DNA from 3 places in the Janthinobacterium sp. 61 genome. Region 2 is predicted to be linked to each of the others. Evidence: predicted binding sites of a transcription regulator. Region 2 holds the regulator's gene; each other region holds the start of a gene.
What was found. The regulator FNR, encoded in region 2, switches genes on or off when oxygen is low (the NO sensors DNR and NnrR bind a similar motif). The targets are predictions, from matches to a motif close to TTGATNNNNATCAA.
Positions count from the first base shown of each region.

Region 1 (10,516 bases), 750 kb from region 2:
TATGAAATCGTCGACAAGGGCGGCAAGCGCGAAACCTTTATCGCAGGCATCCTTGCGCAAAACTTCCGCCGTGACGTCACGGAATTGATCGCCAGCGAACCCAGCATGGAAGAGATCGATGAATTTTTGGGCAGCTACGATTCCCTCATGAGCCAGCCCGTGCTGTTGCACTGACCGGATGGCTATCGCCACCATACCAATCCGTCTGACGGCATGGTATGGTGGTTGTGTTATCCAGCTGCAAACAGACCATGTGCCAACTTCTCGGAATGAATTGCAATGTCCCCACGGACATTGTCTTTAGTTTTACCGGCTTCGCCATGCGCGGCGGCCATACCGATACCCACCATGACGGCTGGGGCATCGCTTTTTTCGAGGGCGCCGGCGTGCGCCATTTCGTCGACCACCAGGCGGCCATCGCCTCGCCAGTGGCCGAACTGATCAAGCGCTATCCGATCAAGTCGCGCAATGTCATCGCGCATATCCGCAAGGCCACGCAAGGCCAGGTGGCGCTGGAAAACTGCCATCCCTTCGTGCGCGAACTGTGGGGCCGCTACTGGGTATTTGCCCACAATGGCGATTTAAAGGAATTCCATCCCGTGCTGACGGGCAGTTACCGCCCTGTCGGCTGCACCGACAGCGAGCTGGCCTTCTGCTATCTGCTGCAGGAACTGCATGCGCGCTTTGGCGATGCCCCGCCAGCCTTGCCGCAGCTGCATGCTGCCCTGGCGGAGCTGTTGCCCAGCATTGCCGCCCACGGCACATTCAACATGATGCTGTCGAGCGGCGAGGCGCTGTTCGCCCATTGCTCGACCAGCTTGCATTATCTGGTGCGACAACATCCGTTTCCAACTGCTAAACTCTCCGATGAAGACTTGAGCGTCGACTTTTCCCAAGTGACGACGCCCCAGGACCGCGTGGCCGTGATCGTTACCCAGCCGCTGACGACGAATGAGCAATGGACGGCGTTTGCACCGGGCGAATTGAAATTATTTGTCGACGGGATGGTGCAAGACACGCCAGTGGCCTAATTTGTTGACGACAATACGCTTGATTGCTGCCAAAATACCCACAGCGCGGGCGAAATTCAGCTAAAGTATTGTCAATAGTGAACCTTGATGCGGGCGCGGCGCGGCCGGTGTCACTCGACCTGATTGATGAAGACTTAATGATCGATATTTCCAGCAACGACATCACCCCGAAACCCTTGCGTGTGCGCGAGTTCTATCTGGGTCGACAACCTATTCTTGACCGCAATCAAGCGCTGTTTGGCTATGAGTTGCTATTCCGCAACGCTCCGGTCGGCCCCGCCAACATTACCAGCGACCTGTCCGCCACGGCGTCTGTGATTGCCCATGCGTCCCAGCTGGGCATGGAAAAGGTCATCGGCGACGCGCTCGGTTTCGTCAACGTCGATGCCGACGTGATTATGAGCGATATCTTCGTTTTCCTGCCGCGTGAAAAAGTCGTGCTGGAAATCGTCGAATCGATGCCCGTCACACCGGAAGTGCGCGCACGCATCAGCGAACTGGTGGGCCATGGCTTCACCTTCGCGCTGGAAAACGTCGTTTCCGACACGGCGCAAGTGCAGGAGCTGCTGCCGCTGGTGCAATACGTCAAGATGGACATGAGTACCGTCGATCCGAAAGTGCTGGCAGCCCTGGCGCCCCGTTTCAAGCGGGAACAAAAGAAACTGGTGGCGGAGAAGGTCGAGACGCGCGAAGAATTCAAGTCGGGCCTGGACCTGGGCTTCGATTATTTCCAGGGCTATTATTTCGCCAAGCCCGCGATCATGACGGGCAAGAAGCTGTCGCCGTCGCAACTGGCTGTCATGGAACTGATGACACTGGTGACGTCCGACGCCGATAACATGGATATCGAGCGCGCCATCAAGCGCGACGTATCGCTGGCCCTGAACCTGTTGCGTTTGGTCAATACGCCCGCCGTGGGCGCCCGCCAGCGCATCGATTCGCTGAGCCAGGCCGTGACCGTGCTGGGCCGCCGCCAATTGCAGCGCTGGCTGCAAATCATGTTGTATGCGGAGCCAAGCAAACGCGGCCATAGCATGACGCCTTTGCTGATGCTGGCCACCACGCGCGGCCGTTTGCTGGAACTGCTCGCGCATAAACTGCGCCCGAACCATGCCCATTCGGCCGATATCGCCTTTACGGTTGGCATCATGTCCCTGATGGATACCCTGTTCGGCGTGCCGATGTCGGAAATCCTCAGCCAGATCGAAGTCATCGATGAAGTGGCCGAAGCGCTGCTGTCGCGCGAGGGCTTCTACGGCGACCTGCTGCGCCTGGCTGAATGCATCGAGCGCATCGAAGACATGGAAGGCGAGATCGTGCCGACCCTGCGCGAGTTGGCCATGTCGCCGGACGACCTGGTGGAACTGGAAATGGCGGCCTATGAATGGAGCGACAACGTCGTAAGGTATGCGTTGTAGGCCGGATCAGGCCCGCAGGGCCGTAACCCGACAACATTGTTGGCGCTGACCGGTGTTGTCGGATTACGCGCAAGCGCTAATCCGACCTACCCGCTGTCGTAGCATCCCTTAAAAAGCCCCGTACGGCGTCGCCGTAGCGGGGTTTTTTCTTAGGCTGCCGCGCCGGGCCAGTGCTTGTGCAGCTCGGGGGCCGTACGCAACTCCCACAGGGCCAGCACGGCGACGGCGATACCGACAAGCAGCTCATTTCACATGAGGATGCGCTGTTCGGTTGCTGCGCTGCGGCGCGCGATAAGTTCCGCGCGCCTTGCGCCTATCAGGACAGATTGGGTGCCAGCCAGCGTTCCACGTCCTCGATGCTGGCGCCGCGGCGCTTGGCCATGTCTTCCACCTGGTCCATGCCGATCTTGCCGACAACGAAGTACTTCGACTCCGGGTGGGCAAAATAGAAGCCGGAAACGGCCGCGCCAGGGAACATGGCATACGATTCCGTCAGCTGCATGCCGATTTCCTCGGCTTGCATGACCTCGAACATCTCTTTCTTGACCGTGTGCTCGGGGCAGGCGGGGTAGCCGGGCGCGGGGCGGATGCCGACATATTTCTCGCCGATCATGTCGTCGTTGTTCAGCTGCTCGTCCGGCACATAGCCCCACAGGTCCTTGCGCACGCGCTCATGCAGGTATTCGGCAAACGCCTCGGCCAGACGGTCGGCCAGGGATTTGAGCATGATGGACGAGTAATCGTCATGCGCATCTTCGAAGCGCTTCTCGTATTTCTCGATGCCCAAGCCGGACGTGACGGCGAACATGCCGATGTAATCCTTCACCCCCGATGCCTTAGGCGCAATGAAATCGGCCAGGCACTGGTTCGGCCGTTGCACGCCATCGACCACGGGCTTGACGCCCTGCTGGCGCATGCCGTAATAGGTGAACGCCACCGTACTGCGCGTATCGTCCGTGTACACCTCGATATCGTCGTCATTGACGCTGTTTGCCGGCAGCAGGGACACGACGCCGTTGGCCGTCAGCCAGCGCCCGTCGATGAGTTTCTTCAGCAAGGCCTGGCCTTCGGCGTACACCTTGGTGGCCGCGTCGCCCACGACTTCATCCGTCAAAATGGCGGGGAAGGGGCCGGCCAGATCCCAGGTCTGGAAGAACGGGCCCCAGTCGATATAGTTGGCCAGGGCGGCCAGATCGACATTTTTAAAGACGCGGCGGCCGATGAACTTCGGTTTCACGGGTGTGCAGGGACCGTCGAAGGGCACGATCATCTTGTTGGCGCGCGCCTGCGCCAGCGGCAGGATGGGCAGGGCCTTCTTGTTGGCGTGCTGCTCGCGGATGCGTGCGTAGTCGAGTTCGATGTCTTCCACGTATTTGTCGCGCTGCTCCGGCGTCAGCAGCGATTGCGCCACGGACACGGAACGCGAGGCGTCCGGCACGTAGATCACGGGCCCTTCGTAGTTGTGGGCGATTTTCACTGCCGTGTGGGCGCGGCTGGTGGTGGCGCCGCCGATCAGGAGGGGGATTTTCAGCATGCGGAAATGTTCATCGCGCTGCATTTCCTTGGCGACATACGCCATTTCTTCCAGCGACGGCGTAATCAGACCCGACAGGCCGATGATGTCCGCGTTTTCCACCTTGGCGCGCGCCAGGATTTCCGAGCACGGCACCATCACGCCCATGTTCACCACTTCAAAGTTATTGCACTGCAGAACGACGGTGACGATGTTCTTGCCAATGTCATGCACGTCGCCCTTCACGGTGGCCATGATGATCTTGCCCTTCGGCTTGGCGACGATGCCCGTGCGTTTTTCTTCCAGCAGCTTTTCTTCCTCGATGAACGGAATCAAATGGGCCACGGCTTGCTTCATCACACGGGCCGATTTCACCACTTGCGGCAGGAACATCTTGCCCTGGCCAAACAGATCGCCGACCACGTCCATGCCGGCCATGAGCGGGCCCTCGATCACGTGGATGGGACGGCCGCCATTGTGCAATAGCTCCTGGCGCGCCTCTTCCGTGTCTTCGACGATGAATTGCGTGATGCCGTGCACCAGCGCGTGCGACAGGCGGGCCTGCACCGTGCCTTCGCGCCAGGCCAGGGTTTGCGCTTCGGCCTTGCCGCCCGCCTTCAGGGTGCCGGCAAACTCGATCATGCGTTCGGTGGAGTCTTCGCGGCGGTTCAGCACCACGTCTTCCACGCGCTCGCGCAATTCCGGGTCCAGATTGTCGTACACGCCCACCATGCCGGCGTTGACGATACCCATGGTCATGCCGGCCTTGATGGCGTGGTACAGGAACACCGTGTGGATGGCTTCGCGGGCCGGATCGTTGCCGCGGAAACTGAAGGACACATTCGATACGCCCCCCGAGATCTTCGCGTACGGCAAGTTTTCCTTGATCCAGCGCGTGGCGTTGATGAAGTCGACGGCGTAATTATTGTGCTCTTCGATGCCGGTGGCGACGGCAAAGATGTTTGGATCGAAAATGATGTCTTCCGGCGGGAAGTCCAGCGCATCGATCAACAGGTGATACGCGCGTGCGCAAATCTCGATCTTGCGCTCGAAGGTATCGGCTTGCCCCTTTTCATCGAAAGCCATGACGATCACGGCCGCGCCATAGCGGCGGCACAGTTTCGCCTGGCGCAGGAATTCTTCCTCGCCTTCCTTCATCGAGATGGAATTGACGATGGCTTTGCCCTGCACGCACTTCAGGCCAGCTTCGATGACGGACCATTTCGAGGAGTCGACCATGATGGGCACGCGCGAAATATCGGGTTCCGAGGCGATCAGGTTCAAAAAGCGCGTCATGGCGGCCAGCGAATCGAGCATGGCCTCGTCCATGTTGATGTCGATCACTTGCGCGCCATTTTCCACTTGCTGTCGTGCCACGGACAGGGCTTCGTCGTATTGCTCGTTAAGAATCATGCGCGCGAACGCCTTCGAGCCCGTGACGTTGGTACGCTCGCCCACGTTGACGAACAGCGATTCTTCGTTGACGACGAACGGTTCCAGGCCGGCCAGGCGCAAGTCATGCGACGGTGCAGGCACGGTGCGCGGCGTGTTTTTCGACAGCAACTCTCCGATGGCGGCGATGTGCTCGGGCGTGGTGCCGCAGCAGCCGCCCGCCATGTTCAAAAAGCCCGCGTCGGCGAATTCGCGCAGCAGGGCGGACGTGTCGGCTGGCAACTCGTCAAAGCCCGTGTCGCTCATGGGATTGGGCAAGCCTGCGTTCGGGTAGATGCAGACGAAGGTGTCGGCGATCTTGGCCAGCTCTTCCGCGTACGGGCGCATCAGGGCGGCGCCCAGCGCGCAGTTCAGGCCGATGGTCAGCGGTTTCGCGTGGCGCACGGAATTCCAGAAGGCGGGCACGGTCTGTCCCGACAGGATGCGCCCCGAAGCGTCCGTGACGGTGCCGGAAATCATCAGCGGCAGGCGCACGACGGTCGGATTTAGCTCGTAGAACAGGTCGATGGCGAACAGGGCCGCCTTGCAGTTCAAGGTATCGAAAATGGTTTCCACCAGCAGCACGTCGGCGCCGCCTTCCACCAGGCCCTGCGTCTGCTGCAGGTAGGCGGCCACCAGCTGGTCGAAACTGACGTTGCGCGCGGCCGGGTCGTTGACGTCGGGCGAAATCGATGCCGTCTTTGGCGTGGGGCCCAGGGCGCCGGCGACGAAGCGCGGCTTGTCCGGGGTGGAATACTTGTCGCAGGCGGCACGCGCCAGCTTGGCCGCCTGGACGTTCATTTCATAGGCCAGGTGGGCCATGTGGTAATCGTCTTGCGCGATCGTCGTCGCGCCGAAAGTATTCGTTTCGATCAGGTCGGCGCCCGCCGCCAGGTAGCGCTCGTGGATTTCCTGGATGATGTGCGGCTGCGTCAGGGTCAGCAGCTCGTTATTGCCCTTGACGAACAGTTCACGCGCGCCGCTATCGGCCGGCGCGGCGAAATCGATGAAGCGGCCAGCGGGGCCGCCGCGGTACGCTTCTTCGTCGAGCTTGTATTGCTGGATGATCGTGCCCATGGCGCCGTCGAGTATCATGATCCGTCGCGCAAGAATGGCGCGCAAGGTGGCTTCGGTCGGGGACATGGCGGGGATCACGGTATCGTTCATTTCATGCTTTCAATAGGCAAACGGGCGGCGGCGCGGCGACAAGACTTTACGAGGCGGATGCGGGCCAGCAGGATCAGCTGACGGAGAGTTGCCGGCCGGGTAGGGCAGGCAGAAGGTGGCAATCGCCTGATTTCACCGGGTCTAAAATTATACGGCATCAGGCTGCTTTGGTTTTAAGCAAAATCGGCCGTTCGCGCCACGGCAGGCCTTCTTGCAACACATCACCTTCCACCTGGCCTGCTTCTGAAATTACATTTCTGAAAATCTTACTCAAAATGTTAATTCTTCCAATAAAGTTGGCAGGAAAATACGGTGTCTGGGCTGTGGAAAAATTTCCACATTATTTGTGCTGTCTGAGGATATTTTTAATGAATTGAATGGCAATAGCTGCAAAGGAAAATAATTGTGACTTAAGTCAATGCAGAGCGAAGCGAATAGTTCTCAACATAGCGATTGCCAATCAGATACGTTATTTATTATCAAAACCAATTGAATCAAAAGCAGCAATAGTTGTCGCTAGGAATCGAGTTAGCCCATAATATTGGTTCCTCGAAAGTAAATTCTCACCAAAAATCTCCAATATGTCACATTTCCTTCGTGTCCTCCCCGGCATCGCGCTACACCAACATGGTTGCCAGCCATGAAAAACCATTTGCTTGTTGCATTGTTTGTCGTGCTGGGCCTGTCCGCTTGCGGCGGGGGAGGCGGTGGCGGTGGCGACACGGTGGTGGCGACCACCTCGGGCAATCCTGTCGTGATTCCTGCCGTGACGGCCGTCTCGGCGGCGAATCTCGCCGTTGGTGGCAGCCTGGTGGTGACGGGTACGAATCTGAGCCGCGTGACGGCCTTCCAGGTGGGCGGCGTGAAGCTTGCCACCAGCGCCGCCAGCGATACCAGCGTGACCCTGGCCATGCCGGGCGTGCCCGTCTCTGGCGCCTTGAGCCTGGTCAGCGCCAGCGGCACGGCGGCCACCAGCTATAACGTCAATGTGTACCTGCCATTGAGTGTGGTCAGCGTCGCACCAGCGACGGGCGGCGTCGGTTCCAGCGTGACGATCGCGGGCGCTGGTATGGGTGCCGTGACGGCGGTGCAGTTTGGCAATGGCGCAGCAGCAACGCCGCAAAGCCAGACGGCCGGCAGCGTGACCGTGCTGGTGCCCTTGGGTGCGGCAACGGGGGCGCTGACGGTGCGCGGTCCTTACAATGATGCCATCAGCAGCGATACGTACAAGGTATTGGCGAGCGTAACCGTGACGTCGATCACCTCGGCCGTCAACGGCGGGACCTTGTCGGTGACGGTGCAGGGCAGCAATCTTGACCAGGTCAGCTCGGCATCGGTGGGCAATACACCGGCCGTGATTGTCAGCGCCAGTGCCAGCCAGCTGCTGTTGACTGCACCAGGCTCGGCAACGGGCGATGTGATGCTGTCAGCCGCTGCGCGCGTTGCCGTCAATGCGGGCGCGGTGTCGGCCTTTACCCTGGGCAGCATTGATTTCGCGCAAGTACTGAATTTGAACGCCAGCAATACGGCCTTGCGCCTGACGCGCGGCAAGCCGGCCGCCGTACGCGTGTCCGTGCTGGCCCCGCAGGCGGGCCAGGCCAGTCCCGCCGTGACCTTGAATGCGACCACCGCCAATGGCAGCAACCTGGGAAGCATCAGCATGAGCGGCCCGTCGGTTTTGCCGACGCAAAAGAACGATGACAGTTTCAACGGCAATTTCAGTGCCATCCTGCCTGCAGGCTGGATCTTGCCGGGCGTGCGCGTGCGCGTGACGGCCATCGGCAATAACGGCGTGCAAGTGAGCCAGGAAGCGGCACCCGTGGTGGCCAGCTTGGCCAGAATCCGCTTGGTGCTCGTGCCCTTGAGCACCGACGATGGCGTGGCGCAACTGCCTGACGCCGCGGTGATCCGCGCCGCGCTGCTGCGCGTGTATCCGTATGCGACGGAAAATATCAGCATCACCACGCGCGCGGCGCTGAGCATGCCTGGCAGCAGCACGGCCGACAGCTGGTGGAGCGATGCCCTGGGCAAGCTGGAAGACAAGCGCGCGCTGGAAGACAGCGGCGCTTATTATTATGGTTTCGTGCCGAAGATGTCTTCCACGCGTGCCGCCGGCCTGGCCTACATCAACCTGACTGGGAATAGCCACGACTTCACGTCGGCCATCGGCCTGGACGCCAAGGCCAGCAACATCGCATCGGTCGATCCCTTCGGTAATCAATGGCCTGAATGGCTGACCACGCTCGTACATGAGCTGGGCCACAACCATTCGCTGCAGCACGTTGCCTGCGGCGGCGCGGCCAATGCGGCTACCGACTACCCGTATGTCAATGGCGATCTGGGCCCGCAACCTCTGTATAACAGCGACTATGCGGGCAACATTGGCCAGCTGAGCAAGGCAGTCTATGGCAGCACGCCGATGAAGGATGTGATGAGCTATTGCAGCGGCGCCTGGTTCTCCGATTACAGCTATGCGCGGGTACAGCAATTCCTGGAAAAACGCAGCACGCAAGTGACGGGCAGCAATGTGCTGGCCGCCAGCATGTCCGTGGCTGAGCAAGGCTATCTGACCATTTCCGGTCGCATCACGCCGACCGGCGTGGCCTTGCGCCCAGCCGTTGCCTCGTCCACACGTGTGGGCGCAGTGGCCAGCGGCAGCGGCCAGGCGTACACCCTGCGGGTCCTGACGGCGTCGGGAGCGACTATCGACTTGCCCTTTGATGCCGTAACCGTGGCTGACCATGGCGGCAGCGCCATGAGCCACTTCCGCGTCAGCTTCGCCAACCCGGGAGAAATCAGCGACGTGCAGGTGCTGGCAAATGGCAAGGCCTTGGCCAAGCTGGAGCGCCCGGCGCGCCGCAGCAAGGCCGCCGCCAACGATGCCACGTTTGATGCGAGACAAAGCGGCGGCAAGCTGGTGCTGACCTGGAATGCCCAGGCGGAACCGTACGCCGCCGTGCTGCACGTAGCCGCTGATGGCCGCAAGACGGTGGTCGCCAGTGACTTGACTGGCGGAAACGCCAGCGTCGATGTCAGCGCCTTGCCGGCCGGTGGCCGCTTCGAGGTCAGTCTGTCGTCGTCCCTGGGCGCACGCCTGATGAAAGTGGCGCGCCGGTAAACACGGGTGCCGGATGCAAAAAGGGCTTGCCGCGGCAAGCCCTTTTTTGATGGCCGTCGACAGGACGACGCCGTGCCATCAAGTAAAACGTTTGCCTTCCAGCGGGAAGCCCTTGATGAACTCGGCCGCAGGCAGGCGCTTGCCGCCCGGTTTTTGCAGTTCCGTCAGGCGCAGGGAGCCATTGCCGCAAGCCACGACGATGCCGTGCTGGGCGTCGGCTGCCAGCACCTGGCCAGGCGCTTCCTTGCTGTCCGCTTCGAGCACGTCGGCGGCCCAGATCTTGATGGTTGTGCCATCAACCTGGCCGCAGGCGCCGGGAAATGGATTGAAGGCGCGGATTTTCAGGCCCAGTTCCAGCGCAGGCTGGCTGAAATCGAGCGCCGCCTCGTCCTTGGCGATCTTTGCCGCGTAGGTCACGCCTGCTTCCGGCTGCGGCACGGCTTCCAGCGGCTGATGCTGCATCTTGCGCAGGGTCTCGACGATCATTCTGCCGCCCAGGGCGGCCAGCTTGTCGTGCAGGCTGGCGGTGGAATCGCCCGCCTCGATGGGCGTGCGCTCGATGGCCAGCATGGGGCCCGTATCGAGGCCTTCTTCCATCTGCATGATGGTCACGCCCGTTTCATCGTCACCTGCCTCGATGGCGCGGTGGATGGGCGCGGCACCGCGCCAGCGTGGCAGCAATGAACCGTGGATATTGATGCAGGGTTTGATGTCGAGCGTGCTGCGCGGCAAGATCAAGCCGTAGGCCGCCACCACCATCACGTCGTAATCCGTGGCCAGCAGGCGCTCGTGGGCCGCTTTTGCCTCGGCGGCGCGCTGCGGGTCCTTGCTGTCCATG
Region 1 is NZ_PJMQ01000001.1:5,140,627-5,151,142, forward strand. Features, by position in the region: gene CLU92_RS23355 (DUF3567 domain-containing protein) at 1-174, shown strand, start outside; gene CLU92_RS23360 (class II glutamine amidotransferase) at 252-1,031, shown strand; gene CLU92_RS23365 (EAL and HDOD domain-containing protein) at 1,169-2,449, shown strand; gene metH (methionine synthase) at 2,766-6,536, opposite strand; gene CLU92_RS23375 (IPT/TIG domain-containing protein) at 7,201-9,678, shown strand; gene fmt (methionyl-tRNA formyltransferase) at 9,757-10,516, opposite strand, start outside.
Region 1: a site for FNR is predicted at 6,966-6,979, ahead of CLU92_RS23375 (IPT/TIG domain-containing protein). Genes of this name have one in related genera too.

Region 2 (10,516 bases):
CCTGCGTCTGGTTGATCGAACGTCAGCTAACGCGCCTGCCCGGCGTGCAGGCCGCCAGCCTGAACGTCGCCACGGAGCGCCTGTACGTGCGCTGGAGCCGCGCGCAGTGCGAGCCGGGCGACATCCTGCAAGCCGTGCGGCAAGTGGGCTACACGGCTTATCCGTATGACGCCGTGCGCCATGGCGAGCGCCTGCAAAAAGCCAGCAAGACCCTGGGCCGCCAGCTGTTCGTGGCGGGCCTGTCGATGATGCAGGTGATGATGTACGTGGCACCCGCCTACCTGGCCGCCGAGGATGGCACCCTGGACGACAGTATGGCCAGCCTGATGCGCTGGGCCAGCCTGCTGCTCACCTTACCGGCCATCTGCTATTCAGCCATGCCCTTCTTCCAGGGCGCCTGGGCCAGCCTGCGCGCGCGCACCCTGGGCATGGACGTGCCCGTCGCGCTGGGCATCCTGGCGGCCTTCTTCGGCAGCGTGGTGGCGACCTTTACGGGCCGCGGCGAAGTGTATTACGACTCGGCCACGATGTTCATCTTCCTGCTGCTGTGCAGCCGCTATTTCGAATTGCAGGCGCGCCGCAAGGCCGCCTCGGCGCTGGAACGGCTGCAGCATGCCTTGCCTGCCTCGGCCTCGCTGATGGCGGGCTTTCCAGAGCACCGCGCCACCACCCTGGTGCCGGCAGGCACGCTGGACGTGGGCGACATCATCCTCGTGAAACCGGGCGAGGCGATCGCCGCCGACAGCGTCATCATCGAAGGCACGAGCGCGCTCGATTTATCTCTGCTGACGGGCGAGAGCGCTGCCCAGCGCCGCAAGACGGGGGAACAGGTGCCGGGCGGGGCCATCAACGCCAGCGCGGCGCTGATATTGCGCGTGCTCAAACCGGCGCGCGAAAGCACCCTGTCCGACCTGTTAAAACTCATCGAGCGGGCCGGTAGCGGCAAGCCGCAGATCGCGCAGTGGGCCGATAAAGTGGCGGCCTGGTTCGTGCTGGGCCTGCTGCTGTTTGCCGTCGCCGTGTTCGCCTTCTGGAGCTGGCACGATGCGTCGCGGGCCTGGCCCGTGGCTATCGCCGTGCTGGTCGTGTCGTGCCCGTGCGCCTTGTCCCTGGCCACGCCGACGGCGCTGGCGGCCGCGACGGACAGCCTGCTGCGACGCGGCGTGCTCATCGTCCAGCCGCATGTGCTGGAAACCTTGCACCGCGCCACCCACATCGTCTTCGACAAGACGGGCACCTTGACGCTGGGCCGGCCTGTGCTGCAGCAAATCGAGGGCCTGGGCAGCATGACGGAAGACGCTTGCCTGCAAGTGGCCGCCGCGCTGGAAGCGGGCAGCGCTCATCCGCTGGCGCAGGCGATCCTCAGCGCCGCCGAAGGGTTGTCAAGACAGCAGCCGCGCGCGCATGCGGAAAATTTGCAGGAAGTGCAGGGCCAGGGTCTCGAAGGCATCGTCGACGGCGTGCGCTACCGCCTGGGCAATGCGGCCTTTGTGGCCGCCATCGCCGGGCCGCCGCTGGGCGACACGGCCGTCGGCGTGCAGGGCATGACGCCGCTCTACCTGGGCGCGCAGGGACACTGGCTCACGCGCTTTTTGCTCAGCGATGCGCTGCGCCCGGAGGCGCGCGAAGTGGTCGATTATTTCCATAAGCGCGGCAAGCAAGTCGTGCTGCTGAGCGGCGACCAGGAAGCGCTGACGCAAAGCGTGGCGGCGCAACTGGGCATCGCCACGGCTTGCGGCGAATGCCTGCCCGATGAAAAGCTCGATTTCGTGCAGCAACTGCAGGCGACGGGCGCCGTGGTGGCGATGGTGGGCGACGGCATCAACGACGCCGCCGTGCTGAGCGCGGCCGATGTCTCGTTTGCCATGGGTTCCGGCGCCGCGCTGGCGCAGGCGCATGCGGACACGGTGCTGCTCTCAAGCCAGTTGAATTCAGTGCTCGACACGGCAATAACGGCCGCGCGCAGCATGCGCATCATCCGCGAAAACCTGGGCTGGGCCACCCTGTACAATCTGACGGCCATCCCGGCCGCCGCGCTGGGTTTCCTGAACCCCTGGCTGTCCGGCGTCGGCATGGCTGCCAGCTCGGCGGTCGTCATCGCCAACGCCCTGCGCCTGCGGAAAGCCTGAACCATGGAAGCACTCTACCTCCTCATCCCCTTAAGCGTCGTGGTCGTCTTCATCGCCCTGTGGGTGTATTTCACGGCCTCCGACAGCGGCCAGTTCGACGACCTCGTCGGACCGGGCCTGCGCGTGCTGCAGGACGACGATATGCCGGCCAAGCCGGCTCCCGACGAACCGCACGCCTGACGTTTCCCCTCCGGCACGATGGCGCCTGGCCATCGTTGAACTATGCCATTTGACGCAGATCAAGCCCTGATTGTAGGGATATTGCATGGCTTTTTTTGACCGAAATATGCCTATATTTCGATGCCAGTTCGCTACGCTTATTTCATCCGGGGAATTTTGATCCACATCAAAGTTTTTTCGCGGTCAAACACTTACTCTCTGGCCACCATCATAAATAGTAATTCCAGGGAGAGTCTTTGTGGATCAATCGCTGAACTATAACTACAAGATCGTGAAGCAATTCGCGGTCGCTACTGTGGTATGGGGCATCATCGGCATGCTGGTTGGCGTTATCATCGCCGCTCAGCTAGCCTGGCCTGCCCTGAACCTCGACATACCATGGCTGACATACGGACGTTTGCGTCCGCTGCACACGAATGCGGTGATTTTCGCCTTCGGCATCTGCGGCCTGTTCGCCACCTCGTACTACGTTGTACAACGCACCTGCCAGGTGCGCCTGTTTTCCGACAAGCTGGCCGCCTTCACGTTCTGGGGCTGGCAAGCAGTGATCCTGTGCGCCGTCGTCAGCCTGCCCATGGGCCTGACGCGCGGCAAAGAATACGCCGAACTGGAATGGCCTATCGCCATCCTCATCGCCGTCGTCTGGATCGCCTACGCCATCGTGTTCTTCGGCACCTTGATCAAGCGCAAGGTCAAGCACATCTACGTGGCCAACTGGTTCTTCGGCGCCTACATCCTGGCCGTGACGATTTTGCACGTGGTCAATGGCGCCGTCATGCCAGCCTCGTTCACCAAGTCGTACTCCGCCTATGCGGGCGTGCAGGACGCCATGATCCAGTGGTGGTACGGCCATAACGCGGTGGGTTTCATCCTGACCGCCGGCTACCTGGGCATGGTCTACTACTTCATCCCGAAACAGGCAGAGCGCCCCGTGTACTCGTACCGCCTGTCCATCGTCCACTTCTGGGCGCTGATCTTCACTTACATGTGGGCGGGCCCGCATCACCTGCACTACACGGCATTGCCTGACTGGACGCAATCGATCGGCATGGTCTTCTCGCTGGTCCTGCTGGCACCAAGCTGGGGCGGCATGATCAACGGCATCATGACCCTGTCGGGCGCCTGGCACAAGCTGCGCACCGATCCGATCCTGAAATTCATGATCGTCTCGCTGTCGTTCTACGGCATCGCCACCTTCGAAGGTCCGATGATGTCGATCAAGACCATCAACTCGCTGTCGCACTACACCGACTGGACCGTTGCCCACGTACATGCGGGCGCCCTGGGCTGGGTGGGCTTCATCACCATGGGTTCGATCTACTATCTGCTGCCACGCCTGGCGGGCCGCACGCAGATGCACAGCACGCGCCTGGTTGACGTGCACTTCTGGGTAGCCACCATCGGCATCGTGCTGTACATCGCCGCAATGTGGATCGCCGGCGTGATGCAGGGCCTGATGTGGCGTGCGGTCAATCCGGACGGCACCCTGACCTACACCTTTGTCGAGAGCGTGAAAGCAACGTATCCGTACTACGTGGTGCGCGTGGCCGGTGGCCTGCTGTACCTGTCGGGTATGTGCATCATGGGCTACAACACCTGGATGACCTTGCGCGGCAGCAAACTCCCCGTCGCCCGCATTCCAGAACTGAACGCGGCGCACGCCTGATAGGAGCGAAAGCAAATGAAATTTTCACATGCATGGATTGAGAGAAACCCCTGGCTGCTGATCGCCCTGGTCACTGTGGTGATCAGCATCGGCGGCGCTGTCGAGATCGTTCCCCTGTTCTTCCAGAAGAGCACGACGGAGCCGGTCGCCGGCCTGAAGCCGTATTCGCCGCTGCGCCTGGCGGGCCGCGACATTTACGTGCGCGAAGGCTGCTACAACTGCCACTCGCAGATGGTACGTCCGCTGCGCGCGGAAACGGAACGCTATGGCCACTATTCGGTCGCTGGCGAGTTCGTGTACGACCGTCCGTTCCAGTGGGGTTCCAAGCGCACGGGGCCGGACCTGGCCCGCGTGGGCGCCCGCTACAGCGATGAATGGCACCGCACGCACTTGAACAACCCGCGCGACGTGGTGCCCGAGTCGAACATGCCGGCCTACCCATGGCTGGCGAAGACCAAGCTGGTGCCTGACGACATCATGCCGAAGATGCGCGCCCTGAAACGCCTGGGCCAGCCGTACAGCGATGCGGAAATCGCCGCCGGCCCGGCACAGCTGCAGGACAAGACGGAAGAAGACGCCCTGGTCGCCTATCTGCAAGGCCTCGGTACATTAATCAAAACAAGGAATTAGCATGGCAATCGAAAACCTGTTTGACAGCGCCAGCAGCGTCATGACGGTGGTTTCCTTTACGACGTTCGTAGGCATCCTGTGGTGGACTTTCAGCCGCAGCAATAGCGACTTCGACGCGGCGGCGCGCCTGCCGTTCGACGACGAGGCGCTCGACTATCCGGCAGCGCCGGTATCCATGCCTGTGCCGGCACAAGGGGAGCGCAACCATGGCTGACTTTACCAATGGCTTCTGGAATATCTACATCATCGTGCTGTCCTTGCTGGGCATCATCGGCTGCGGCGTGCTGCTGTACTCGCAGTCGAAAATCAAAGTGGTCGACGGCGCGCCTGCCGACGGCACCACGGGCCACGTCTGGGACGAGGACTTGAAGGAACTCAATACGCCGATGCCGCGCTGGTGGATGTGGTTGTTCTACATCACCATCGTCTTCGCCCTGGCGTATCTGTTCCTGTACCCGGGCCTGGGCACCTATGCCGGCAGCCTGGGCTGGAAATCGACGGGCCAGTACGAGGAAGAGCTGAAGAAGGCGGAAGCCGACTACGGCCCCCTGTTCAACAAGTACCTGAGCCAGGACTTGAAGACGGTGGCCGCCGATCCGCAGGCGCATGCCATCGGCCAGCGTTTGTTCCTGACCTACTGCGCGCAATGCCACGGTTCGGATGCGCGCGGCAACAAGGGCTTCCCCAACCTGACCGACAAGGACTGGCTGTATGGCGGTGAACCCGACATCATCAAGACCACCATCATGCATGGCCGCAATGGGCAAATGCCACCGATGGGCGCCGCCCTGGGCTCCGAAAAGGATGTCGAGAACGTGGCCCATTATGTGCTGAGCCTATCCGGCTCGACCTCGGATCCCGTCAAATCCGTGCTGGGCAAGGCCAAGTTCGGCGCCTGCATGGCCTGTCACGGCGCCGATGCGAAGGGTAACCAGATGCTCGGTTCGCCTAACCTGACGGACAAGATCTGGCTGTATGGCGGCAGTGCCGATACCATCATGGAAACCATCCGCAAGGGACGCAACAACACCATGCCGGCCTTCAGCGATTTCCTCGGCGAGTCCAAGGTACACGTGCTGTCGGCGTATGTCTGGAGCCTGTCGAATCCCCAGACGCCCGTGAAATGACGTAATGGAACCTCAAGTCATCAAGATGTATGCGGCCCGCGAGCAAATCTACCCTCGCGAGGCCAAAGGACGCTACGCTACCTGGCGATGGGTATGCGTATGGCTTACCCAGCTGGCGTTCTACGGCTTGCCGTGGTTGACCTGGAATGGCAGGCAAGCCCTGCTGTTCGATTTGACCACGCGCAAGTTCTACATTTTCGGCGTCGTGCTGTGGCCCCAGGATTTCATCTATCTGGCGGCCCTGCTGATCATCTGTGCGTATTTGTTGTTCCTCGTCACGGCCATCGCCGGGCGGGTGTGGTGCGGGTTCTCTTGCCCGCAAACGGTATACACGGAAATCTTCCTGTGGGTCGAACGCCGCATCGAGGGCACGCGCAGCGCGCGCATGGCCCTCGACAAGCAGGGACCCTCCGTGCGCAAGGCTTTCAAGAAAACGGCCAAGCACCTGGCATGGGGCGCCATCGCCCTGTGGACGGGCTTTACCTTTGTCGGCTATTTCACGCCGATCAAGGAACTGGCGCGCGAGGTGACCACCCTCAATTTCGGTCCCTGGGAATGGTTCTGGGTCTTGTTCTACAGCCTGGCAACCTACGGCAACGCGGGCTGGCTGCGCGAGCAGGTGTGCAAATACATGTGCCCCTACGCGCGCTTCCAGAGCGCCATGTTTGACCAGGACACCCTGATCATCACTTACGATGCCAAGCGCGGCGAACCGCGTGGCGCCATCAGCAAGAAGGCCGGCAACAACGACAAGCTGGGCGACTGCATCGACTGCACCCTGTGCGTACAAGTGTGTCCGACCGGCATCGATATCCGCAACGGCCTGCAGTATGAATGCATCGGCTGCGCCGCCTGCGTCGACGCCTGCAACAGCGTGATGGACAAGGTCGACCGGCCGCGGGGACTGGTACGCTACAGTACCGACCATGCGATGGAAAACAACTTCAGTTCGAAGCAGATCCGCCAGCGCGCCATGCGCCCGCGCGTGCTGATCTACACTTCCATCCTGGCCCTGATCATCATCGCCGTGTGTACCTCGCTGGCCCTGCGCACGCCCCTGAAAATGGACGTGATCCGCGACCGCGGTTCGATGGGACGCGAAGTGGAAGACGGCATGATCGAAAACGTTTACCGCTTGCAGATCATGAACACCTCGGAGCAAACCCAGCATTTTAAAATCAGCGCTTCCGGCTTGCCGGGCCTGACCTTGCTGACGCGCGAAGAAGTAACCTTGCAGCCGACGGAAACGCTGGGCTGGCCGATCCGCCTGCGCGTGCCGCACGGCGTGGGCGAGAAGGGCTCGAACAAGATTGCGATCGAATTGCACTCGCTGGACGACCCATCGTTGCATGTGCGTGAAAGCGCGGTATTCATCGTACCGCGCTAATGTAGGAAGGCCAGTCCCCGGATGGGGATTGGCCGATTAAACAGGAGAAATATCATGTCCGACAGTCTCAAGCTGCAAGCCCCCGTTGCCCCGTGGTACAAGCATCGCTGGCCATGGCTGCTGATGATCGGTCCCGGCCTGTCCGTGGTCGTCGGCAGCTTCATGGGCTATATCGCGTTTACGCAGCCTGATGCGCTGGTGGTGGGCGATTACTACAAGCAGGGAAAGGCGATCAACCAGGACTTGCGGCGCGATACTGTCGCCAGCGACCTGGCGATGGATACCAGCCTGTCGTATGACGTGGCGTCAGCGCGCCTCAGTGGCTCCGTGCACAGCTTCGGCAAGGCTTACCAGGGTCCGCTGCAGCTGCATCTGGCGCATGCGACCTTGCCGGAAAAAGATATCAAGCTGCTGGTGCAGCCCGATGCGGCGGGCAACTTCTCGGTAGCGCTGCCGATGCTCGAGCGCAGCCGCTGGCAAGTGCTGGTGGAAAACGACAAACGCGAGTGGCGCCTGTCCGGCATCTGGACCTGGCCGCTGCAGCGCAGCATCGCGCTGCACGCGGATGAAGAGCTGTAAGACTTACTTGCAGACGTCCGTACCGGCCGTAATGGCCTTCAACTTGGCCGGCTGCAAGATCTCGATCTCGCGGTTGGAGACGCGCAGCCAGCCTTCCTTCTTGAATTTCGACAATAAGCGGCTGACGCTTTCGATGGTCAGGCCCAGGTAGTTGCCGATTTCCTCGCGCGACATGCGCAGCTGGAAATTGCTGCCCGAATAGCCGCGCGCCTCATAGCGCGAGGCCAGGTTGACGATGAAGGCGGCAAAGCGCTGTGTCGCCTGCATATTGCCCAGCAACAGCATGACGCTTTGCTCGCGCGTGATTTCCTGGCTCATCATCCGGTGGAAATGGCGCAGCAGGGTAGGCATACTGCCCAGCAATTGTTCCAGGCTGGAAAACGGGATTTCACACACTTCGCTGTCTTCCAGCGCCACCGCATTACAGTGGTGGCGGTCGGCGCTGATGGCGTCCATGCCCAGCAGTTCTCCTGCCATCTGGAAGCCCGTCACCTGCTCTTCGCCACCCGGATTGATCTGGTACGTCTTGAAGTGCCCCAGGCGGATCGCGTACAGGTTCTGGAACGAGTCGCCGATGCGGAACAGCGAGGCGCCGCGCACGATCTTGCGGCGGCGACCGATGATCTGATCCAGCCTGTCCATGTCGCCCACATCGAGGCCCATCGGCAGGCACAATTGATGCATGCTGCAGGTCGAGCATCGCGCACGCAACGCTTCCACGGTCACTGTGGGCAAGGTGGGAGTGAGGAGCGCTTCAGTCATGTCGGTACCTTTTAGAAAATGCAATACCGAGTTTACTGCATACACGGTTGCCGTGTGCCAATTTCACCGCAATTGCGCTGAATAAACGACGTTCTGACTTTAATTATATGGCAACATCGTCAAAAGCCCTTGCAGCGAGGGCAATTTGCGCGGCACCGCTTGCCAAGTTGATGTATTGATAGGAAAATTCCTGACAGCATTATCTGCCGCCTGTGCCGCCCGGTACTGAAAAGGAAATCATGAAGCCTCTCGGCATCAAAGCAAAAGTCGCCTTGGCCACCAGCCTGACCTCGATCGCCATGATCGCACTGGTCACCATGATCCAGTTGCAGCACATGCGCGCTGACTTCACGCGAGTACTGCTGAGCCAGCAATCTGCCCTGATCACCCGCACCGCCGCCGAGCTCGACGACAAGCTGGGCATGCTGCTGCAAATCGTCACCCTGACGGCCAGGCAGCAGCCGCCGGAATTGATCGCCCAACCCGCCAAGCTGCGCGAATACTATGCGCGCCGCTCGATGCTGGTGCTGTTCGACGACGTGCTGGTGCTCGATGCGCAAGGCGCCATCGTGGCCGACATGCCGCTGGTCACGGGCCGCGCCGGCATCAACGTTGCCGAGCGCGAGTATTTCCAGACCGTCCTGCGTACACGTCAGCCCATGATCACCGAGCCGATGCTGGGCAAATCGAGCGGCATGCCCATCGTGCAGATGGTGGCGCCCGTGCTCACCGCCGATGGCCAGGTGGCCGGTGTGGTGATCGGCGTGCTGCGCCTGTACAAGGACAACCTGCTGGGGCGCCTGCGCTCGGAAAAGATCGGCAAGAGCGGCTATTACTTCATTCTCACGCGCGGCGCCGTGCCGCGCTACGTGCTGCACCCCGATACCAGCCGTTTGCTGCAGCCGCGCCAGCCGAACGCCAACCTGACGACCACCCAGATGCTGAAGGACGATGGCGAAGGCAGCATGGTCAGCACCAACAGCCGCGGCATCACGGCCGTCAACAGCTTCAAGCGCCTGAAATCGGTGAACTGGCTGCTGGCCGCCTCGCTACCCATCGAGGACGCCTTCGAACCGTTTGATGGCGTGCTGTACCGGCTGGTGCTGTGGAGCATCCTCGCTTCGCTGCTGGCCGCTTTTGTTCTGGGCTGGGTTACCGTGCGCCTGCTGTCGCCGCTGGTGCGCCTGCGCGATACCCTGCTGGCCCTGCGCACCAGCGGCAGCCGCTTCACGCCCGTGCCAGTGCAGCAGCGCGACGAGATCGGCGAACTGACGGAGGCGTTCAACGGCCTGATGTGCGAACGCGACCGCCTGCAGCAGGAACTCGAATCGCGCGCGGCGGAACTGGAACTGGAGCGCGACCGGGCCGAGGCGGCCAACCGGGCGAAGAGCGACTTCGTGGCCAACATGAGCCATGAAATCCGCACGCCCCTCAATGCCGTGCTGGGCATGGTCTATTTGCTGGGCAATACCAGGCTCGACACGGAACAGCGCAAGTATCTGACCATGGTGCGCGTGGCGGGCCAGTCGCTGCTGGGCATCCTCAACGACGTGCTCGATTATTCGAAGATCGAAGCGCGCCGCATGGAATTGTCGCCCGTCGAGTTCGACCTTGACGAAGTCATGAATACCCTGGCCACGACGATGACGATGAATGCGGGCGAGAAGGAGCTGGAACTGGCCATCGCCGTCGAGCCCGACGTGCCGCGGCGCCTCGTGGGCGACGCCCAGCGCCTGCAGCAAATCCTCGTCAACCTGGCCGGCAATGCCATCAAGTTCACCGAGAGCGGCGAAGTGGTGGTGGCCGTCAGCCTGGCCGAGAGAGAAGAAGGGCGCGCCTGCCTGCGCTTCGAAGTGCGCGACACGGGTATCGGCATGACGGAACTGCAGCAACAGCAACTGTTTTCCGCCTTTTCACAGGGCGACCAGAGCATCACGCGGCGCTTCGGCGGCACGGGTTTGGGCCTGGCCATCAGCAAGCAACTGATCCACATGATGGGCGGCGATATCGCCGTGGCCAGCAGCGAAGGCAAGGGCAGCCGCTTCTGGTTCAGCGT
Region 2 is NZ_PJMQ01000001.1:4,392,246-4,402,761, forward strand. Features, by position in the region: gene CLU92_RS19880 (heavy metal translocating P-type ATPase) at 1-2,129, shown strand, start outside; gene ccoS (cbb3-type cytochrome oxidase assembly protein CcoS) at 2,133-2,309, shown strand; gene ccoN (cytochrome-c oxidase, cbb3-type subunit I) at 2,548-3,975, shown strand; gene ccoO (cytochrome-c oxidase, cbb3-type subunit II) at 3,991-4,605, shown strand; gene CLU92_RS19900 (cbb3-type cytochrome c oxidase subunit 3) at 4,607-4,819, shown strand; gene ccoP (cytochrome-c oxidase, cbb3-type subunit III) at 4,812-5,732, shown strand; gene ccoG (cytochrome c oxidase accessory protein CcoG) at 5,737-7,119, shown strand; gene CLU92_RS19915 (FixH family protein) at 7,174-7,698, shown strand; gene fnr (fumarate/nitrate reduction transcriptional regulator Fnr) at 7,702-8,460, opposite strand; gene CLU92_RS19925 (response regulator) at 8,700-10,516, shown strand, end outside.

Region 3 (10,516 bases), 600 kb from region 2:
GGCGTACGCAAGGAGGCGCGCCTGCGCCACCGGATGGCTCGGGATATTCTGGCGGGGCGGTACAGCGGCTTTGGAGACGGCCTGCATGTCTGGCTCGAGTTGCCGGCGTATTGGAACTCCTTGCAGCTTGCGCGTGCAGCCGCTAGCTCCGGCATCGCAGTCACGCCGGCGGAGGCATTCGCAACTGGCAGCGTCTCCGTGAATGCAATTCGGATTTCTTTGGGGTGCATCAAGGACCGTGGACGCTTGCAGGCGGGCCTTCAACGGCTGTCTCACCTGCTGGCGCGACGACCCGAGTCATTCAGCGCAGCGGTGGTTTGACTGTCCTGGAAACACCGTGCTGCATCCGGGAGTGATGGCAATGCGGTCGCCCATTGGTTTGCTGTCTCCGTGCTTATTTATCGTGAGATCAGGCGCGACAGTGAACAGACTGGAAGAAAACCACCTTGGCCGTGCAGCACACTGTCCGCTTTGGGGTGCGGATTCAAGCGGACACCGCAGCAGGGAAGCTGCCGCATCCGGCTAGCCAAACGGCCGCACGCCAAACAGCACGCCATGCAACCAGAATGCCAGCAGCAGCCACAGCGCACAGCCCGCGACTATGGCGATCAGGGTGCCTGTCACGGTGCCGCCCTGGTATGCCACGCCGGTCGCGCGGTCGCGCCGCACGGCGGCATACAGATCAAGCAGCGACCAGGCGAGGAAGCCGCCGAACAGCAACACGTCGGCCAGGCTGCCGTTGGCCAGCAGATGTGCCACGGCCCAGAGTTGCGTGCCCAGCAGCATGGGATGGTGCACCCAGGTCTTGATGCGGTTGCGCGGCACATTGGCCGCTGCCAATAAAATCAGCGAGAACAGCATCAGCAGGCCGCTGGCGTGACGCAAGCCCATGGGCGGCGCCCACAGGACCAGCTGTTGCTGACGCGCCAGGCCGTAGCCCCAGATGATCAGGCCCAGTCCGGCAAACGCGACGAGCGAATATAGCCCCTTCCAGCGCTTTTCGCCGAGGCGCGCCAGCTGCGCACTGCGCCAGCCGTCGGCGACAATGCGCACCGAGTGCAAGCCCAGGAACAGCAACAAACCGAGTATCAGCACCGTCATCGTCTTCTCCCGCAGTCATTACCAGCTATCGAGCATACGCGACACCATGACCGGTGCCGGCCACGCAGATCAACGTTCCTCGCGATAATAGTCGCAGCCCTCGAACGTGGTGCGCAGCGCCTGTTGCAACTGGGCGTAGCGCTCGGGCGTCAAATTAAAGCGCACGTCGATCTGGCCGTCGTCATCCATCTGCATGGCCGCCTCGGCATCCATCTGCACGGACAGGCGGTTCGGATGCAGGATCACGGCATGCATGTGGCCATACCAGGCAAATTCCTGGCCGCCATACTCAATATAGGGTTCGTCCATGCCCATGGCGACGTCCTGCTCGTCATACTCGTCGGCGCGCTGCAGCATCAGGTAGACGGGCTCGCCTTTGCCGGCTGGCGCGGCCAGGGAGGTGATCAGGGCGTCGTCTTCATTAATAACGGACAATTCGGTGGCGGTAAATCCTGCGGACATGGCGTGCTTTCAACAAATAGGGGGATGACGCCACCATAGCGCAAAAGCGCCCCGGACGACATAGGGGCCGACGAATAAAGCGTGCCGCCCCGGAAACGCATCGCCGCCTATAATTGCCGCTCCAACCAATTCACAGGAGAGCGTCTTGACCGCAGCATCGCCCTACACCACCCGCCTGGCCATTCCCCCGGTCGCCACCTACCAGCAGCTGCGCGTTGCCGCCGGCCTGAGCGCGAAAACCACGGAGGCAGCGGCCAAGGGCTTGCCCCACTCCCTGTTTGCCGTGCAAGTGCTGCACGGCGACACCGTGGTGGGCATGGGCAGGGTCATCGGCGATGGCGGCTGCTTCTTTCAGGTGGTCGATATCGCCGTGCTGCCGGCCCACCAGGGCCAGGGCTTGGGCAAGCTGATCATGCGCGAAATCCGCCAGTTCATCGACAGCGACGTGCCGGAAAGCGCGTATGTCAGCCTGATCGCCGATGGCCAGGCGCAAGACCTGTATGCGCAGTTCGGTTTCAAGCACACAGCGCCCGCCTCGGTCGGCATGGCGCTGAAGCGCTAGGCGCCCGATGCCTGCCTGGCTACTATGCAGCATGGCGCTGGCGCTGCTGCTGTCGGCCGGCGCCTGGCGCGCCGAGCGCCTGCTGCAGCGGCACGGGCGCACGACGCGCTGGCTGTGGCTGGCGGCCATTGCCGCGTCCGTCATCGTACCCCTGGCATGGCTGCCGGGCGTGCTGGCGGCCATGCCGGCGGAACAGGCGCAGCTGAAACTGGGCTGGTTTGTCTTGTCGGTGGGCATGCTACTGCTGTTGGCGCTGCGCAGCGCCTGGCTGCTGTCGCACCAGCGCCGCTGGCAAAAGACCAGTCTGCTGGGTACACCCGTCTTCCTGAGCGGAGGCATCGGCCCCTGCGTGGCGGGGCTGCTACGGCCCTGCATCGTGATGCCCGTCTGGCTGCAACTGATTCCACCCCGGCAGCAGGCGCTGCTGCTGGCGCACGCGCAATGCCGGCTGGCCGCGCGCGACCCGCAGCTGCTGGCCTTGGCCTACGCATTGCTCGTGCTCATGCCGTGGAACCTGCCCCTGTGGTGGCAGTTGCACCGGCTGCGCTTTGCCATCGAAGTCGATTGCGACGCACGCATGCTGGCGCACGGCCACGCGCTGCGCGACTATGCCATCGTCCTGCGCCAGCACGGCCAGTATTATTCGGGGCTGACGGGCGCCTCGCCCATCGTACTGAACGCCCCGCGCGCACTGCGCCGGCGCCGCCATCTGATGGCCAGATTTACCCGGAAGCAGGCGACGAACTTGCTATAGTAGCGGCAACGCCGCGCAGCCCGCCCGCGCCCCGGTTCCCACCTTAGAAATCAGAGAGATACCATGCTTTACCTGCTTGCCATCGTCATCGTCATCGCCCTGCTGTATTACGTCTTCAGCGGCCGCACACCCGTGAAACCGCTGCACAAGCCGCTCGTCTCGGTGCGCCAGTACGTGCCGGCGATTCCTCCCGGTGCCCCTGCACATCACTGGAACGACGAGGGGCGCTTTGCGTCGGAAGTGGAAAACGAATCGATGTACCAGCCCGCCATCGCCAAACTGGCCGGCGAGCACGGCCCTGGCAACGCGGAAGAAAAATGCCTGGCCCTGCTCGTCTGCGACGATGCCAATCCGTTCCAGGACAAGGCCATCGCCGTCTTCATCGATGGCCAGCTGGTGGGTTACCTGTCGCACAACGACGCCCTGCGCCTGCGCCGCAATCTGGGCCGCCAGGACCTGGTGGGCCAGCTGACCTCGTGCGATGCCGTCATTCGCGGCGGCGGGCTGTGGAATGGCAAGCGCCTGTCGTATGCCGTGTGGCTGGACTTGCAGCCCTACAATTAAGTGAACTCCCGCCACGGCCAGCGTTGTTGCGTCACACAAAGAAGTGCCGACACGATGCTGCCGACGCCGATGCAGACCACTGGAAGGGCAAGGAGTTCACGACCATTATCGCTGGCTGCGCCGCGAGCATATTGATGCATATCAAGTAGGTCGGCATTTTGTCGCGATGGGATTGCAAATGACCATGGTCTGTCTCTTTTTGACCCATATCAAGTCCCGCATAAGAAAAACGCCATCCGGCACGGCAATGCTGGACTTGCCCGTGTTGCCGTTCTAGCCTTGTTGCCGTCCTGACTACCGAGTGACAACATGGCTTACAAATCCATCCTGGTCCACGCCGACCTGTCGCGTCATGCGCCGCAGCGCATCGCCATCGCGGCGCGGCTGGCGCACGCGCACCAGGCGCACCTGATCGGCGCGGCGATGACGGGCATGTCGCGCTTTACCCTGGAAAACAATCGCGGCATGCGCGGTGGCGCCGTGGCGGCGCAGATTTCAGCACTGCACGGCCAGGCGGAACGGGCGCTGGACCAGTTTGAGACGCTGGCGCGCCAGGCCGGCGCCGTCTCGCTGGAACGGCGCCTGATCGAAGACGATGAAGATGGCGGCATGGCCGTCAGCGCCCGCTACAGCGACTTGACGGTGCTCAGCCAGCACGACGACAGCGAGGCATTGCCCGGGGCCATGAGCGACCTGGTGCCCTACGTGATGCTCAACGCGGCCCGCCCCGTGCTGATCGTGCCGCGCAGCGGCCAGTTTGCGGAAGTCAACAACACCGTGGTGGTGGCCTGGGATGGCAGCATGGAAGCGACGCGCGCCATCGGCCACGCCCTGCCCCTCTTGCGCGCGGCGCGCCTGGTAGTGCTGGCCCTGCTGCACCCGCCGGCCGGCCATGCGCAGCCGGCACGCCATCCGGGCGCCGACATCGCCGCCTACCTGAGCCGCCATGGCGTGCCCGTGGAAGTGCGCCCGGCCGTCGCCACGGGCGACATCGGCGCGGCGCTGCTGGCCATGGCCGCCGAAGTGCATGCCAAGCTGCTGGTGATGGGCGGTTACGGCCACGCGCGCTTCCGCGAAATCTTATTGGGCGGCGTGACGGAAACGGTGCTGCGCCAGATGACCTTGCCCGTGCTGATGGCGCACTGACGTAAAAAAGCCGCGCCACCCTGGCGGATGGCGCGGCTTTCAGGAAGTGCTAATGATCAGACCTTGCGTTGTGCTACGGCATCAACGACACAGAGTGCCGTCATGTTGACGATGCGGCGCACGGTGGCCGATGGCGTCAGGATGTGCACGGGCTTGGCGCAGCCGAGCAGGATCGGGCCCACGGCGATGCCGTTGCCGGCTGCCGTCTTCACCAGGTTGTAAGCGATGTTGGCCGATTCGATGTTCGGCATGACCAGCAGGTTGGCGTCGTTCTTCAGTGCCGAGTTTGGCATGATTTTTTGACGCAGCTTGCTGTCCAGGGCTGTATCGCCGTGCATTTCGCCGTCGATTTCCAGGTCCGGCGCGCGTTCCTTGATGATGGCCAGCGCGGCGCGCATCTTTTGCGCCGAGGCACTGTCGCTGGAACCGAAGTTCGAATGCGACAGCAGGGCCGCGCGCGGCGACAGGCCAAAACGGGTCATCTCTTCGGCGGCCATGATAGTGATCTCGGCCAATTGTTCGGCGTCCGGGTTTTCGTTGACGTGCGTGTCGACCATCACCAGTTGGCGCTCCGGCATGATCAGTACGTTCATCGCCGCGTAGACATTGCTGCCGGCGCGCTTGCCCAGCACCTGGTCGATGTATTTCAGGTGCAGCTGGGTAGTGCCGAAGGTGCCGCAGATCATGCCGTCAGCATCGCCCTTGTGGATCATCATCGAGCCGATCAGGGTGTGGCGGCGACGCATTTCCAGCTTCGCATATTCCTCGGTGACGCCCTTGCGGCTGGTCATGGCGTAATACGTGTTCCAGTAATCGCGATAGCGCTCGTCGAAGTCCGGGTTGATGACGTCGAAGTCGACGCCTTGCTTGAGGCGCAGGCCGAACTTCTGGATGCGCGCTTCAAGCACGGGTGGACGGCCGACCAGGATAGGACGCGCCAGTTTTTCATCGACCACCACTTGCACGGCGCGCAGCACGCGCTCTTCTTCGCCTTCGGCGTAGACGATGCGTTTGAGTTCGGCCGGAGTGGACTTGGCCATCAGGAACAGCGGCTTCATGAAGGTGCCGCTGCGGTAGACGAATTGCTGCAGGCTGTCCGCGTACGCTTGCAAGTCCTTGATCGGACGCGTGGCGACGCCCGATTCCTCGGCCGCCTTGGCGACGGCCGGGGCGATCTTGATCAGGAGGCGAGGGTCGAACGGCATCGGGATCAGGTATTCAGGACCGAACGACAGGTTGCTGATGCCATACGTCGTGGCCACGATGTCCGACTGCTCGGCATGCGCCAGGTCGGCGATCGCGTGCACGACGGCGATTTCCATCTCGCGCGTAATCGTCGTTGCGCCGCAATCGAGGGCGCCGCGGAAGATGTACGGGAAGCACAGCACGTTGTTGACCTGGTTCGGATAGTCCGAACGGCCCGTGGCGATGATGGCGTCGCTGCGCACGGCCTTGACTTCTTCCGGCAGGATTTCCGGATTCGGGTTGGCCAGCGCCAGGATCAGCGGGTTCGGCGCCATCTTGCGCACCATGTCTTGTTTCAGCACGCCACCGGCGGAAACGCCGAGGAAAATGTCGGCGTCCGGGATGATCTCGGCCAGGGTGCGCAGCGGCGTGTCTTGCGCGAAGCGTTCCTTGTCCGGGTCCATCAGTTCCGTGCGGCCCTTGTAGACCACGCCGGCCAGGTCGGTGACGTAGATGTTTTTGAGGGGGAAGCCCAGGTCAACGATCAGGTCCAGGCAGGCCAGCGCCGCAGCGCCCGCGCCCGACACGACCAGCTTGCATTCCTCGATTTTCTTGCCGACGGCTTTCAGGCCGTTCAGGATGGCCGCGCCGACGATGATGGCGGTGCCGTGCTGGTCGTCATGGAAGACGGGGATCTTCATGCGGTCGCGCAACTGGCGCTCGATGTAGAAGCACTCGGGCGCCTTGATGTCTTCCAGGTTCACGCCGCCGAAGGTCGGTTCCAGCGAAGCGATGATGTCGACCAGTTTATCCGGGTCCATCTCGTTGATTTCGATGTCGAAGACGTCGATGCCGGCAAATTTCTTGAACAGTACGCCCTTGCCTTCCATCACCGGCTTGGCGGCCAGCGGGCCGATATTACCCAGTCCCAGCACGGCCGTGCCGTTGGTGATGACGGCCACCAGGTTGCCGCGCGCCGTATATTTATAGACGTTGGCCGGATCGATGACGATTTCTTCGCAGGGTGCCGCCACGCCTGGCGAGTAGGCCAGCGCCAAGTCGCGCTGGTTGGTCAGTTGTTTGGTGGGCGTCACGCTGATTTTGCCGGGGCGCGGGCACTCGTGATATTCGAGTGCGGCCAAGCGCAATTGTTGACGCAATTCTTCTTTTTTATCAGATGACGAATCCATGCTGTGCTGCCTTCCTGTTTGGTCGATCGGGTGTTCCGGATTTTATCAGACCGATTCTTTCAATTAGCTAGGTATTTTCCGCTAGCCACAGTCTGATATCACGAAAACGCATAACCTAGCATTGTAAGGCCGTCCGGCGGCACAAACGTCCTTAGCAGGAAAAACTATCAAATTTTAAATTTCAATTAATTTTTACGATAGAGCACCAGCGGCACGCCACAGCGGCAATGCCTCGACGGCGCGCTCGATATCGTCCATCTCGTCGGCGCCCAGGGTGGTGTCGAAGGGCGCGGACAGGATGCTGCGCATCAGCGCCAGACGGGTCGTGGCTTGCTCCTCGTCAATGAAGCGTGTCGTCTCTGCACAGTACTGCGCGCGGCGCAGCGCATCGGCGCCGTCATCGTCGCCGTCGGGATAATAATGGCGGCCGATGTGATGCAGCGACTGCAGCAGGAATTCGATCTCGCACAGGATGCGCAACGCATCCTCGCCGGACAGCACGATGCGGCGGTTGGGGGGCAGCAGCGATGGCGGGGTGGCTGGGCTATTCAAAATTTTCCTCAATCAGGAAGCCGTAGCCGTCGTCGATCAGCATTTGCAGATAGGCGTCGAAGCTGTCGGCGATGACCTGGTAGTTGTCGGGGTCGTGCAGGAAGCGCACGATCTGCCCGACCTTGCCCGACGCCGCCGGCGTGAAATCGATATACAGCCGCGAGGAGCCGCCATTGTTCATGCAATGCGAAAAACACAGGCGCTGGCCCTGCTGAATAGCGGCGTCAATGCGGGCGTCGACGATGCCGGGATCGTCTTTCAGGTAATGGCCGTAAATATCGGCGATGCTGCGCTGGTTCGCCTGCCCATCCTCCAGGATCTGCTCGACCGAACTCAGATAATACGGATACTCGAACACGTCCGAGCCCAGCATATACACCAGCACCGTGCCGCCGGCATACTTCTGATAATAGGTGCCGTTGTACTTGCCCAGCAAGTGCAGCAAGCTGTCCGGGCACAGCGGATAGGCCTGGCGCAAGCTGGCCAGTTGCGCCGTGCTGGCGCCGCTGGCCAGCGCCAGCTCCGCCAGCGGTTCCGGCGGCAAGGCCTTGCGCAAGCCGGCTAAATAATGGTCGACGATGTTCATGCGCGAAATATATCAGCTGCCAGCACACGCCATGCGCACGCTAGCGCGACTGGGCCAGCCTGCCTCCCGGCGCAAAGCGCACCGCGATCAGCAATAACACCACCACGCCACCGGCCATCACCATCCACGCCTGGGCCAGGCTGGACGAATGCTGGCGGATCAATCCGGCAATGAAGGGCATGCTGCTGGCGATAATGTAGCCGCCGCCCTGCACAAAGCCCAGCAGTGCGCCGGCGACGGCCGGGTCACGCACGTGGTCCATGCTGACGATCAGCGACAGGGGAAACAGGGCGCCGATGCCACAGCCCAGCAGGATCACGGCGGGGATGGCCAGTTGCGCGGGCGCCACGATCAGGCAAGCCAGTCCCACCAGCACGGACAGCAAGACGGACAGCAGCAGGATGCGGCGGTCGGGGAAGCGGTGGATGATGCTTGAAACCACCAGTCCCGCCAGCACCTCCACCAGGGTCAGGGCACCCAGCAGCAAGCCGCTGTCGGCCGCACTCCAGCCCAGTTCCGTGTAAAACGGCGGCAGCCAGGCCAGCACCAGCGTGTAGGCGCCCGTACCGATGCCGAAAAACACCATCAACAGCCAGGCGCGGCCGCTGCCCACGGGCAGGCTGGCGCCTGCGCCGCTGGCCACCTCCACGCGCGAAGCGGCAGCACGGCGCCACAGCAGCGCGGCGGCCACGGCGGGCAGCGCCCACAGGGCCAGCAGCGCCTGCCAGCCCAGCGACTGTGCCAGCGGCGAGGCGGACGCGGCGGCAATGGCCGCGCCGCCCATGATGCCCGTCGTGTAAAACCCCATCAACTGGCCCGCCCGAGCGGGAAAATGACGCTTGATGAAGGCTGGCAGCAAGGCTTGCACCAGCGCAATGCCCAGGCCGCCCAGCGCTGCCGTGGCGATCAGGCCGCCGCTGCCATGCAAGGGCCAGCGCAGCGCGCAGGCGGCAGCGATGATGGCGATGCCCAGCGAGATGCCGCGCGTCACGCCCAGACGGCGCTGCAGCTGCGCACCCGCCAGCGCACACACGCCCATGGCGAACACGGGCACGGTGGTCAGCAAGCCCGCGTCGGCATTGCTGATGCCCGTGCTGGCCTGGATGCTGTCGAGCAAGGGGCCGATAGCGGCCAGGATGGGGCGCAGGTTCAGGCCCAGCAGGATGATGGCGGCCACCAGCAGGGCGGACGAGGGAGGGGGGGCGGTGTCGGGGCGTAAGGATGGCATGGGATAGTAGTCCTTGCCTCGCAGGGAGGCACATGGTTTAATGCGTCATAGAATAACTCGATGAAAAGTATCTTAACATAGAGATAGAAATCTATCTTGATGTCGAGATAAATACCTACCCATGACAACGACCCCGCAAGAACATACGCGCGCGCAATTTGCCGCAGCACAATGGCAGCGCGAGCTGCCGCAGATGGATACGGGCGCCATGCAGCTGGTGGGCCAGCTGGGCACGGTGGCGCAGCTGATGGCGCGCGATTGGCTCAATCCGCTGTTCGCCGAACATGGCTTGCAACCGGGCGAATTCGACGTGCTGGCGACCCTGCGGCGCTCAGGAGCGCCGTACAGCCTGACGCCGACGGCACTGTACGAGGCGGCCATGCTGTCCTCGGGAGGCATGACCAACCGCATCGACCGGCTGGAAGCGGCAGGCCTGATCGAACGCCAGAAGCACCCGACGGACCGCCGCGGCGTGCTGGTGGCCCTGACGCCCCGGGGCCTGGCATTGATTGAACAGCTGGTGTTGCTGCACGTGGAGAACGAGCGCGCCATGCTGTCGGCGCTCAGCGCGGACGAGCAGCGCCAGCTCGACCAGTTGCTGGCCAAGCTGCTGCAGGGTATGGCCCAGGCGAAGAAAGGCTAAGCGAGCAGGCCCGCCAGTTCGCGCAGCGCCGCATTGCCGCGCCGTGCCAGGCGCTTCAGTTCAGCAGGGTCGCGGCTGTCGTACAGGGCCTGGACATGGCCCACGCTGGCCGCGCGCAAGTCGATATCGCTGTCGCGATCCGGAACATGGGCGTCGGCCACATGTCCCTCGACCAGGGTCAGGTAGTAATGACGGGGCTTGCCCCACAAGTTGGCGGAAAACTGCAGCACCAGGCCGCTGTCGAACAGCAGGGCGCCGCTGCGGCCCCCATGCTCGAGCAGCACGCGAAACGCCGGCAAAGGCTGCCGAGCCGCGCGCAGAAAACCGGCCAGGTGCACCTGATCACCGAGGCCCAGGCTATTCGCGACCAGCTGGCCGCGCTGCAGAAACGCCTTGAACAATACATGCACCGGCCGCTTGCCCCTGCGGAACAGGCGCTCGTCCTCGTACAGGCACAGCTGGTCGACGTCGCTGACGGCATAGAAGCCGTGCGCCACCAGCTCCTGCGCCTCGAAGGTGGCCAGGCCGACAGCTTGCGGGTCG
Region 3 is NZ_PJMQ01000001.1:3,794,914-3,805,429, forward strand. Features, by position in the region: gene CLU92_RS17265 (PLP-dependent aminotransferase family protein) at 1-321, shown strand, start outside; gene CLU92_RS17270 (NnrU family protein) at 523-1,101, opposite strand; gene CLU92_RS17275 (Imm10 family immunity protein) at 1,171-1,563, opposite strand; gene CLU92_RS17280 (GNAT family N-acetyltransferase) at 1,709-2,125, shown strand; gene CLU92_RS17285 (M56 family metallopeptidase) at 2,133-2,879, shown strand; gene CLU92_RS17290 (hypothetical protein) at 2,943-3,443, shown strand; gene CLU92_RS17295 (universal stress protein) at 3,753-4,589, shown strand; gene CLU92_RS17300 (NADP-dependent malic enzyme) at 4,646-6,964, opposite strand; gene CLU92_RS17305 (hypothetical protein) at 7,157-7,516, opposite strand; gene CLU92_RS17310 (SMI1/KNR4 family protein) at 7,509-8,102, opposite strand; gene CLU92_RS17315 (MFS transporter) at 8,143-9,330, opposite strand; gene CLU92_RS17320 (MarR family winged helix-turn-helix transcriptional regulator) at 9,452-9,973, shown strand; gene CLU92_RS17325 (hypothetical protein) at 9,970-10,516, opposite strand, start outside.
Region 3: a site for FNR is predicted at 3,575-3,588, ahead of CLU92_RS17295 (universal stress protein). Genes of this name have one in related genera too.